Regions from separate parts of the Solibacillus sp. FSL W7-1436 genome, predicted to be linked through region 1. Evidence: riboswitches for the same ligand, from Rfam matches in the RefSeq annotation. Region 1 holds a riboswitch; the other holds the start of a gene.
The links. Region 1 has a riboswitch for lysine ahead of MKX73_RS00855 (aspartate kinase). Riboswitches for the same ligand answer to the same signal wherever they lie in the genome.
Positions count from the first base shown of each region.

Region 2: it holds a riboswitch for lysine, as region 1 does, so the genes downstream of both, MKX73_RS08335 (amino acid permease) here and MKX73_RS00855 (aspartate kinase) in region 1, are expected to answer to the same signal.

Region 1 covers NZ_JBBOWV010000001.1:172,285-178,469, forward strand. The annotation lists gene sdhA (succinate dehydrogenase flavoprotein subunit) at 1-408, opposite strand, end outside; gene MKX73_RS00845 (succinate dehydrogenase cytochrome b558 subunit) at 504-1,118, opposite strand; gene MKX73_RS00850 (YslB family protein) at 1,390-1,806, shown strand; gene MKX73_RS00855 (aspartate kinase) at 1,905-3,137, opposite strand; lysine riboswitch at 3,225-3,403, opposite strand; gene uvrC (excinuclease ABC subunit UvrC) at 3,436-5,226, opposite strand; gene trxA (thioredoxin) at 5,362-5,676, opposite strand; gene MKX73_RS00870 (electron transfer flavoprotein subunit alpha/FixB family protein) at 5,952-6,185, opposite strand, start outside.
Region 2 covers NZ_JBBOWV010000001.1:1,655,017-1,661,201, forward strand. The annotation lists gene MKX73_RS08315 (quinone oxidoreductase family protein) at 1-255, shown strand, start outside; gene MKX73_RS08320 (nitric oxide synthase oxygenase) at 394-1,449, shown strand; gene MKX73_RS08325 (restriction endonuclease) at 1,493-2,047, opposite strand; gene MKX73_RS08330 (CynX/NimT family MFS transporter) at 2,108-3,307, opposite strand; lysine riboswitch at 3,450-3,630, shown strand; gene MKX73_RS08335 (amino acid permease) at 3,882-5,339, shown strand; gene MKX73_RS08340 (RNA 2'-phosphotransferase) at 5,568-6,185, shown strand, end outside.

The sequences.
Region 1 (6,185 bases):
TAATAATTGTTGACCAGTTGTCGCACCAGAGAATGCTGTACGGTGCATTAACGTACCACCGAAACGACGGAAGTCAAGTAAACCTTCTGGAGTACGGTTGAACATTACACCCATACGGTCCATTAAGTGGATAATACCAGGTGCTGCATCACACATACCTTTAACTGGAGGTTGGTTCGCTAAGAAGTCGCCACCATAAACTGTATCGTCAAAGTGGATCCATGGAGAATCCCCTTCACCTTTTGTATTAACTGCTCCGTTAATTCCGCCTTGTGCACATACAGAGTGTGAACGTTTAACTGGAACTAACGAGAATAATTCAACTTCAGTACCAACTTCAGCTGCTTTAATCGTAGCCATTAAGCCAGCAAGACCGCCACCAACGACGATAACTTTACTTTTTGCCATGATTATTTCTCACTCCTCATTAATTGCTAAAAACTTTTACTCATATTCCATTCCATCTAGGATCTTAACTATGTAGTAGTGATCAAGTTAAGGGATTAGACGAATGCTAAGATAGCAGCAACACCAACGATTGCTAATACAACGAAAATTAACAATGTAACATAAGTTGCGATTCGTTGAGATTTGTTAGATTGCGTAATACCCCAGCTTACTAAGAACGACCATAAACCGTTCGCTAAGTGGAATGCTGCTGAAACGATACCTAAGATGTAGAATACTAACATTAATGGATTGTCAACGATTTCAACCATCATATTGAATTCAACTTCAGCACCTAATGCTTTTTGGATACGTGTTTGGAAAATATGCCACGCAATGAAGATTACAAGGAAAATACCTGTGAAACGTTGCAATGCAAACATCCAGTTACGGAATGTGCTGAAACGTCCAGTGTTGTATGTTGCAGTGAAAGCAATATACACTCCATAGAATCCGTGGAACATTAATGGAATATAGATAATAATCCATTCCATCGCTAACAATAACGAGTGTGGAAGTAATTCCATAACACCTGTTGCGTTATTGTAAGTTTCTTCACCGCCAACTGCTGTGAAGTTCAGAAATAAGTGGAACACCAAGAACAACCCGACAGGAACTACACCTAATAACGAGTGTAAGCGGCGCCATAAAAATTCACGATCTTTCGACAAAACTGTTACCCCCCTTAGTACTTGAAATACACATGCGCAACGCCTCAAAATTGTAAAAGTTGGGATGTTGACTGCGCATTTCATCATGGTACAATATTATGACATGTCCATTGTACTCTCAACAGATACTAGCGTCAAGGCAACGCAGGATATTTTATAATCATTTTAAAGACGGTTTTACGCTGTTTTGAGAACCGTTTTTTCTGCTTATAACTCATTTCTTCATGAAAGAATGAAAATTATAAGAAAATTTATGAAAGAGGTTTTTTATATGGAAGGGTACAAAATGAAAACGATTCCAACTTTTGGCTACGAAATCATTCGTGACCATCTTCTTCCTTCTATTCTGGGAAAGCATGAAGAAGATGTTTTATATTGGGCAGGTAAAGAGATTGCTAGAAAGTTCCCATTATTTTCAATGGATGAACTGCCTTCATTTTTTATGGAAGCTGGCTGGGGCCAGTTAGTTCTGGAAAAGGAAACGAAGGACGAACTTCATTACATACTTATGACAACAGAGGAAGTGCCACTCAATATTGTACAACGTTGTTTCCGTCTTGAAGCCGGCTTTTTGGCAGAGCAGAAACAAAAGCAGCTTGGCTATTTGACGGAATGCTATGAAGAAAAAGACAATGACAAACATATCGTAAAATTTACGTTAAAATGGGATTTAAAAGAGAAAATTTAGTCTTCAACTTATAATGAGTCCCTATTGCTGAAGCAGTTCAAATTTACTCAATAAAAAAGCTGAAAATGAGCTGCTTCGGCTCATTTCCAGCTGTTAATTTAAGAAGCGGTTACTTCTTTCATCGCCAAATTGAATTCCTCATGCAGCACATTCGCAGCACGAACCATTTCTTCCTGCGGTACAACGACAGAAACTTTAATTTCCGAAGTGCTGACCATTTTCACAGGAATATGTTCGCGACCTAATCGTGCAAACATGCGTGCCGCCACCCCCGGATTGGATGCCATCGCAGATCCGATAATAGATACTTTCGCTAAACCTACTTCAAAATCCGCAAAACTAAACCCAAGCGACAGTTTACTAGTTTCCAGTACCCGTAAAGCTTCCGCAAACTCATCTTTTGAAATCGTAAAGGAAATGGTCGGCTTCACGCCATCAATGACTGCTTGAACAATAATATCCACATTGATATCATTTTCTGCTAAAACACTAAACACTTCTGCCAATGACGCGGTCTCATAAGAATCATAGCCGATTGTCAGACGGATAATATCCGATTCGTAGGCTACCCCGCGTACAAGTAAGTTTTTCTCCATGTCTACATCCCCTTTAATAAAAGTACCTTCCACGTCCTGTACGAAAGAGCGTACAATGAGCGGTATATTGTATTTTTTGGCAAGTTCAACCGCACGTGGGTGCAAAATTTTAGTCCCTAAATTTGCAAATTCCAACATCTCATCATAAGAAACTTCCGGTAGTTTCCTAGATTCTTTTACAATTTCTGGGTCTGCTGTAAAAATCCCTTCAACTGATGAAAAAATCTCGACACGCTCCGCTTCGAGGGCAACCGCCAGTGCAACTGCTGAAGTTTCAGAACCCCCTTTGCCGAATGTTGAAATATTGTCTGTTCCCGTAACTCCTTGAAAACCTGCTACTACAACGATTTCACCTAATGCCAAATGTTCCCGAATTCGTGCACTGTCAACATGATCGATCCGTGCGTTACCGTGTTTTTGATTTGTAACGATGCCTGTTTGCCATCCAGCAAGTGACACTGCTTTACCACCATGCTCCTGAATGGCCATTGCAAGCATTGCACTTGTTATTTGTGCGCCTGATGAGGCAAGTGCATCCATTTCCCGTTTCGACGGCTCATCGGTGATTTCAGCAGCATATTGTCTCAATTCTCGTCGTATAGCGGGCATTGAAGAAACGACAACGACTAAGTTTATGCCACGCCCTTGTTCTTTTATCACCTTTTTAGCGATATGTACTATTTTTTCCGGTGTAGTCAATGCCGGACCGCCAAACTTTACAACAACTGTCTCCATACTTTTCCCTCCTTAAATTCGAAAACAAAAAGACGACTTCCCATGTTCATGGAAAGCCGCCGTCAAGACAAATAATAGTTATAAGTTTTTCAGGATAGCCCTCCAGAACATAAAGCTCTGACAGTTTTACATCTCTTAAATGCAAAACCAGCAAACTGCGCGAACAATACGCACTTCACTTCGGCAGGATTCCCTTTCGATTGCTGTCAATGGAATTGTTCTTCCTCGAGCAATTTACTGTTGAATACTGCGCCTCTATCTTAGTAAATATTGAATTGTCTTATATGTTAGCACAATTTTATTCTTTGTTCAATGGTGCTTCATGAAAATGACGATAGATGACTTCCGCCAGTTTCCCCGGCACTCCGGATTCCTGCAGCTGCAGTTCGCTTGCCTCGCGGATTTTTTTCACTGATCCAAAATGCTTCATGAGCTGCTGCTTCCGCTTCGGACCTACACCTTCAATTCCATCGAGAACAGAAGTGATTGCATTCGTCTGATGCTGCTGACGTAAAAACGTAATCGCAAACCGGTGTACCTCATCTTGAATGCGCTGCAATAAATAAAAACCGTCACTTGTACGCTTTAACGGAACAACTTCCGGAGGCGTACCAAAGAAAAGCTGGGACGTATTATGCTTTTCGTCTTTAGCCAACCCTGCTATCGGAATGACTAACCCAAGCTCATCTTCAATCACTTCCCGCGCGACTTCCATCTGTCCTTTTCCTCCGTCAATAAGAATCAGATCGGGCAATGGCAGATTTTCACGCAGAACACGTGTATAACGGCGTCGAATAACTTCCTGCATCGCACCATAGTCATCGTGTTTGGCTGCTTCCCTTGTTTTATATTTCCGGTATTCCTTTTTCGAAGGCTTTCCATCGATAAAAACAACCATCGCCGAAACCGGATCCGCACCGTGCATATGACTGTTATCAAATGCTTCTATTCTTAGCGGCAACGGTATTTGCATCGCTTCGGCAAGTGCTTCACAAGCCCCAACTGTCCGCTCTTCTTGACGTTCAATCAACTGGAATTTCTCATGAATGGCGATTTCCGCATTTTTCATCGCTAATTCAACAAGCTCTTTTTTGGAACCGCGCTTCGGTGTCAGCACCTTCACGTCCAACAGCTTTTGTAATATTGTTTCATTGATCGTTTTCGGCACAAAGATTTCTTTTGGCAATAGATGGTGCGGCTGTTCATAAAAGCGGCCGACAAATGTTAAAAATTCCTCTTCCGGCTCATTATAAATCGGGAAAATCGAGACATCCCGCTCAATGAGTTTGCCTTGACGCACAAAAAACACCTGAACACACATCCAGCCTTTTTCAACTGCATAGCCGAATACATCCCGGTTGCTTAAATCATCCGTAACGATTTTTTGTTTTTCCATAATTTGATCGATATGGGCAATCAAATCCCGGAATTCCTTTGCACGCTCAAACTCCAGATTTTCAGCTGCATCCATCATTTTTTGCTGAAGGTCTTGCTGAATTTCTTCGACGCCCCCGTTTAAAAACTTCGAAATCTCATCAATCATTTCGTCATACACTTGTTTCTCGATGTCTTTTACACACGGCGCCAAACATTGACCCAGATGATAGTACAGACATACCTGGTTAGGCAGATGTGTACATTTACGAAGCGGATACAAACGGTCCAGTAATTTCCGCGTTTCGTTCGCAGCATAGGCATTCGGATACGGCCCGAAATATTTCGCCTTATCTTTCTTCACTTTTCTTGTCGTAATAATACGCGGGTACCGTTCATTTGTTATTTTTATATAAGGATATGTTTTATCATCCGTTAGTTTCACATTATATTTCGGGTCATGCAGCTTAATTAGATTCAGCTCAAGTATAAGGGCTTCCAAATCGCTTGAAGTCACAATATACTCGAAGTCTTCGATCTCACTGACTAGTCTTGCAGTTTTACCGTCATGACTTCCCGTAAAGTAAGAACGTACTCGATTTTTCAATACTTTCGCCTTGCCAACGTAGATAATCGTACCTTGACGGTCTTTCATAATATAGCAACCTGATTCATTTGGTAGTATTTCTAATTTTGCTTTGATGATTGCATTCATATTCTCACCTGTCCAGTATGTCCTTTCCTATAGTTTAACTGATTAGAGTATAAGAAAAAAGCCGTACACCTTGTGGGGCATACGGCTTTCAACATATCAACTGTTCCTTGGCCATATGAGTGGCCGGAGGATTAATTATTTGTTGTCGTTAATGAAATCCACTAACGCTTCTTTTGGCATGAAGCCAGCAGTTTTTGCTTTTAATTCACCATCTACGAATAATAATAATGATGGGATTGACATGATTTGGTAATCAGCAGCAGTACCTTGGTTGTTATCAACATCAACTTTTACGATTTTAACATCGTTACCGATTTCTGAATCTAATTCTTCAAGAACTGGAGCAATCATTTTACATGGTCCGCACCAAGTAGCCCAAAAGTCTACTAAAACTGTGCCGTTTGAAATTTCTTGCGGGAATGTTTGATCTGTCGCGTGTACAATTGCCATATTAAATAGCCTCCTTAAATAACATATGGTTGTAGTATAGCATGTTTTCCCAATTAAACAGTAGTAAAATGCTTGGGAATATAAATGCACCTCAGAATATAGCGGTTGTATCTGATATCGCATAAATTACTTATGGAGAATATTAGAGTACGTATACCCTTTATCTAAACATTTTAAAGCTTAATACGAAACCTTCTCCATACGCATCATCCATACCACAACACTTCAGAAATAAAAGAAGCTCCCCTCAAAAGAAGGAAGCTATTTATCACTTTTTAAGCATTTACTTTAAGTGCTTTAAACTCTTCGATTAACATTGGCACTACTTCGAATAAGTCACCAACAATACCGTAGTCTGCTACTTTAAAGATATTTGCTTCTGGATCTTTGTTGATCGCAACGATAACTTTTGAGTTCGACATACCAGCTAAATGCTGGATCGCACCGGAAATCCCCGCAGCGATATATAAGTCAGGTGTTACAACTTTACCAGTTTGGCCGATTTGTAA
Region 2 (6,185 bases), 1.5 Mb from region 1:
GGAAAGGCTGGCGTAATATCAACAAGCGATGTGCATAATAGCTGCCGAAACATAAAAGGTTTCAGCTTAGGTACAACTCGTAAGGAAGCCCCGGCTCGATTAGCTCCTGTAGTTGAGCGAATCATTCCATTGTTTGAAAAAGGGCAATTAAGCGTTCCGATTGCACGAGTATTCGATTTAGAGGAAGTCCGGGAAGCACATCGTCTAATTGAAAGCAGAAAGCATCAAGGGAAGGTTTTAATTCGTCTTTTATAAAATGAGCCCTATTAATTATCAATCCGAACTTTATGAACAATTTTAGTCATGTATGAAATATACATGTTTTAACCGGTTGTTGTTTCATTGAGTTTCTCTTTCTAAGAGGCCAAAATAAGGCTAGAAGGGGATGAAACAATGGCAACAACGACTACTGTATTGCATGAACGGATAGATTTCCTTACTTTATATAAAAAAGAAACAAACAAGACAGAAGAGTGGCTGAAAAAGCGGCTGGAAGAGGCTCAGCTTCCGGATTTCACCTTAACGTCAGATGAGCTTACACATGGGGCGCGGGTTGCATGGCGCAACAGCAATAAATGCATCGGACGACTGTTTTGGAATAGCCTGACCGTGTTTGATGAGCGCCATTTACTTAGTGAACAGGATATTTATAAAGCGCTAATCAACCATATTGATTTTGCTACCAACAACGGGAAAATCAGACCGGCCATTACACTGTTTGAACCGGAGCGTGTACGCATTTGGAACCATCAGCTAATCCGCTATGCCGGATATGAAACAGATGATGGGATTATTGGTGATTCCGATTCGCTCGAGTTCACGAAAATATGTGAAAGGCTCAGCTGGGAAGGTGCACGTACAAACTATGATGTTTTACCGCTTGTAATTCAAGTGGAAGACCGGGAGCCGATGATATTTGACATTCCGAAAGAGCATGTACTGGAAGTGGCGATTACCCATCCGGAGTATGATTTTTCGCCGTTGAATATGAAATGGTATGCGGTTCCGATTATTTCAAGTATGCGTTTTAATATTGCAGGAACTGATTTTCCGGCAGCACCGTTTAACGGTTGGTATATGGGAACAGAAATCGGGGCGCGCAACTTGGCGGATACGTACCGCTATAATTTCCTGCCGAAAGTGGCCGAAACAATGGGACTGGACACTTCGATGAATGCGTCGCTTTGGAAGGACCGTGCACTTGTCGAACTGAATGTTGCGGTTCTTCATTCATATAAAAAAGCGGGCATTAGTATTGTCGATCATCATACAGCCGCCCAGCAGTTTCAGCTGTTTCAAAAGCAGGAAAATAAGAGCGACCGGGATGTAACGGGAAATTGGGTATGGTTAGTACCGCCATTGTCTCCTGCAACGACGGATCTGTATCATGAACCGATTGCCAACAAGATCAAAAAACCAAACTACCTATACCAGCAGCAGCCATATTAAAAACAGGTGTGCAGGAAGCGAAAGCCTCTGCACACCTGTTTCTTTATCTTTTGTTCAAGATAATCTGAATCAATTCCTCACGATCGATCAGATAAACGTCATTGATGTCGGCAAGTTTTTCGGCCTGGCGTGTAAAATGACTGTTTGTGACAACCCATGCTTCAGTTGCCTCATACATCTTCACCGCACCGATAATTTCCTGTACCGCTTTTACACCAACCGTACCGGAATAGCGTTTTGCCTGCACTGCAATAATATCTTTACCGTCCTTCAAAATAAGGTCGGCACCGTAGTCACCGCTCGTTGCAGTATAGCTCACTTTAAAACCGCGTCGTTTAAATAACTCCCCTAAAAATCTCTCGAAATCCTCACCGGTCATTTTATCGACTTCGCGAATGCCGGACTTTCGTAACTTCCTCGTCTTCAGCGATCTTAGCCAAATTTTAAACGCGATATATAGTACGAAATAAGCGACAATTCCAATACCGATGCCTTCAGCCGTTCGCATTACATAAAAACCAGCTGCACCAGCCGATGCGATGAAAAATAGCGGGATGACCGGCAGGCGTTTTTTATTTCGTCTTCTCTTTTTACGCAAAGTTCTGTACTCCTTTTATTTATTACCGCTATTATATCACAAAAGGGTACATACGTTTGGTTATACCATACGATTGTTTGAGCTCATATAGGAAGCGAAAAGTAACAGCACAGAAATCAGGATAAACAGCAAAATCGGAATTGACCAGCTGTCCGTCAAGTCATGGACGTATCCGAACAGAACCGGTCCGATTGCGGCAACGAAATAACCGATTGACTGTGCGAAGCCGGAAAGTTCAGCCGCATCATACGCTGTCTTTGTACGCAATGAAAACAGCATCAGTACTAAACCAAACGAAGCCCCGCCTGCAAAGCCTAATAAGATCATCCATACGACTGCTAGGCTTGTCCATTCCATCAACACACCAGTAAAACCGACTAAGTAACATATCGTAAAGAAAACGACGATTGGACGTTGTGAAGCAATTTTACCGGCGATAATCGGGATAATAAATGTCATCGGAATTTGCGAAAACTGCATAACGGAAACCATCCAGCCGGACGCTGTAGCATCAAGGCCTTGGCTAATAAAAATTTCCGGTATCCACGCAGACGAGCAGTAAAATATAAATGATTGAAAGCCCATTGCTCCAGCGACTGCCCAGGCAAGCGGGGATTTCCACATCTGCGTTTTCTTTGTTTGCGAAGAGGGCATATTTAATTCGACCTTTTCCTGACGCAAAATCGGCAGCCAAATCAGCATTGTAAGAATACCTAAAATAATCGTAATACCAGCTGCGATTTGCCAGCCTGCACTTGCAGCAATCGGATAACTAAAGCCTGCAGCAAGTCCGGAAGAAATGTTCATTGATACGGAATAAATCCCTGTCAATAAACCGATATGTAATGGGAATTTCCATTTAAAAAAACTAGGGATAAGGACATTACCAAATGCAATGGCGACCCCGATTAATATTGTTCCTAAAACGAGTAAGGATGTTGCCCCAAGTGAACGCAATACGATCCCTACACATAGCAGAATGACGGAATAAAATAAGGTCCATTCCATCCCAAACTTACGCGCAATTCGTGGTGCAAATGGTGAAACGACCGCAAAGGCAATTAAAGGGATAGTCGTTAAGAAGCCCGCAAGAAAGTTCGATATTCCAAGGTCGTCACGAATAAATGAAATAATTGGACCGATTAACGTAATCGGTGTACGTAATGTTGTCGCAAATAAAAATACGGCAACCATAAAATAGATGAGTGTTCTGTTGGATAGTATTTTTTTGCTATTTTGATTTAATTGTTCTGCGTCCATATTAATTCTCCTTTTGACTAGTAATATAGTTTTAAGTAGTGTGAATACTCTTAAAAAACAGAATAAAGTTGAAGCCATTGCTATCAAAAAAATGTTATGTTAGACTTTTAATCAATTAAATAAAACATTACCTCATGTAGATGTATGAGGTAGAGGTCGCAATCATTAAGACTAGTATAGCTGAGATTAGGAAGAATCGGTGAAGCTTTATGAAAGGAATGGTTGCCGAAGTGTTATTTTTCTTCTTGAAAATAATGCTGGGGCTGTTTTCGATAAGGAACAGAACTGTCACATGTGTGAGCATGTGTTGAGCTATCTTTCAAGTTTGATGAGGTGTAAATATAACCATCACAAAAACTTGTGGTGGTTTTTCTTTTTACAGATTTATTCGAGAGTGGCTAAAAAGTTTCGGAGAGCGGCTAAAATTACAGGACTTTGGCTAAAAAACTAGCTCAATGGACTAATAAACGTATAAATTTGACTAAAAAACTAGCTCAATTGGCTAAAAAGTTAAAGCAACTAATGGACAGCCGCCTTATTACAACGGTATTGGCTAAAATAAAGGAGTTTTATCATGAGTGAGATTAAAATAGATCAGCTCGATAATAAAAACGGGTTGAAAAAGAGTTTGAAAAGTCGCCATGTAACGATGATTTCACTTGGCGGAACAATCGGTACAGGTTTATTCTTAGCATCAGGTGGTGCGATTGCACAGGCAGGTCCTGGCGGGGCATTGCTCGCATATGCACTGATCGGCGTTATGGTGTATTTCCTAATGACATCATTAGGGGAAATGGCTGCCTATATGCCAACATCCGGTTCGTTTAGTACGTATGCAACAAAATTTGTGGATCCGGCACTAGGCTTTGCGCTTGGCTGGAACTATTGGTACAACTGGGCAATTACAATTGCAGCAGAAATTGCGGCTGTTTCGTTAATTATGAAATACTGGTTCCCGGACAGTTCTTCAATTTTATGGACAATTTTATTTATTGTAGTCGTTTTATCATTTAACTTAGCATCTGTAAAAGCTTTCGGTGAAGCGGAATACTGGTTTGCGATGATTAAAGTCGCGACAGTAATTGTCTTCATCATTGTCAGCTTCTTAATGATTTTCGGAATTTTAGGCGGGAACGATCCGGTCGGCTTCACAAACTTCGTTAAAGACGACGCACCTTTTAATGGCGGTTTCCTGGCATTGTTCGGTATTTTCCTTGCAGCCGGTTTCTCATTCCAAGGTACGGAAATGCTTGGGGTAACGGCAGGGGAAACAGATGACCCGGGCAAAAATATTCCAAAAGCTGTACGTTCAGTATTCTGGCGTATTTTACTGTTCTACATTTTCGCAATTGGTGCAATCGGATTGCTTATTCCGTATACGGATTCACGTCTCCTTTCAGAAGATATTGCGACAAGTCCATTTACATTAGTATTTGAGAACTTAGGTGTAGCGTTTGCGGCATCTGTTATGAACGCGATCATTTTAACGGCGATGTTATCTGCAGGGAACTCAGGTTTATATGCAGCAAGTCGTATGCTTTACCAGTTAGCGGTAGAAGGAAAAGCACCGAAACTGTTCATGAAAGTAACTTCACGCGGTATTCCGATGTATGCATTATTAGCAACATTGGCAGTAGGTTCATTAGCATTCCTCGCATCATTTTTCGGTGACGGAGTAGTGTACATCTGGCTATTAAATGCTTCTGGTATGTCCGGCTTCATCGCCTGGCTCGGTATTGCGATCAGTCATTACCGATTCCGTCGTGCCTATGTCGCACAAGGACATTCACTGAGCGATTTACCGTATGTATCAAAATTCTTCCCATTCGGTCCGCTATTTGCGTTTGCCCTATGTATGATTGTCGTACTAGGTCAAAACTATATGGCCTTCATGGGCGGAACGATTGACTGGTACGGTGTTGTCGTTTCATATATCGGCTTACCACTGTTTGCGGCTTTATGGTTTGGCTACAAATTTAAACACAAAACGAAAATCGTTCCTTTAAAGGACTGCGATTTATCGAATAATTAATTTCTGGAACGTAATGTGAGCTTCGAGGCTTACATTGCGTTTTTTTGTTTATGAGGATTATTTGTCCTGAATTGAGGAATAAGTGAGAGTGATTGAGGATTATGCTAGACTGTTTGAGGATAATCTGTACAAAAGTGAGGAATAATTTCTTCAAGTATGATGACTGCAAGAGTGGTATTATAGAAGAAACAAAAATTGAGTACCATTGAACAATAAGGAAGTGAAAATATGCCTATTTCAAAAGGTTTCTATAAAAAAGTATACCCATGGTTAATAGGAGAAGAGAGCAATGATGTGTTGTACCGACCGTTCCTCACAAAGGGAAACCCGTATAAATCACGCATTTTCCTAGTAAGTTCATATGCGGTGCCATTATTTAAAGTGGAAGACCGAAGCGAACAGATTTTTGCGGAGTCGTTAATAAACAGAGAGCTTTTCCATGACCTTTATTTAAGGGAAATTAAAGGGGCCCCCCGGGAATTCAAAGGCTCATTGCAGTTTGAAAACTGGCTGGAAAAACAGCACCAGGAAACGCTCATTTATACATCGTTAAATACGTACCAGCTGGAATCGGCGGTTGAAGCGAAAGCAGCTAAAAAAGAGAATACAGCCAATTTTGAGCGGGGAAATCTCATTTTTAAAGAAGTACTGGACGAGTTTCAGCCGGAAATTATTATTTTGCAGGGGACTGCCGCATATGAGCAATTTAAAGCGCGGTATGCTGATCGGTTAATCATTTTTAATGAAGATGTGACAAAAGTTCAATTACTGGAACAGACCGGCCCATTCGCGGAGATGGTTTATGAAGATGGCAAAAAAGTGTCGATTTTCGTTACCCGCAGCATG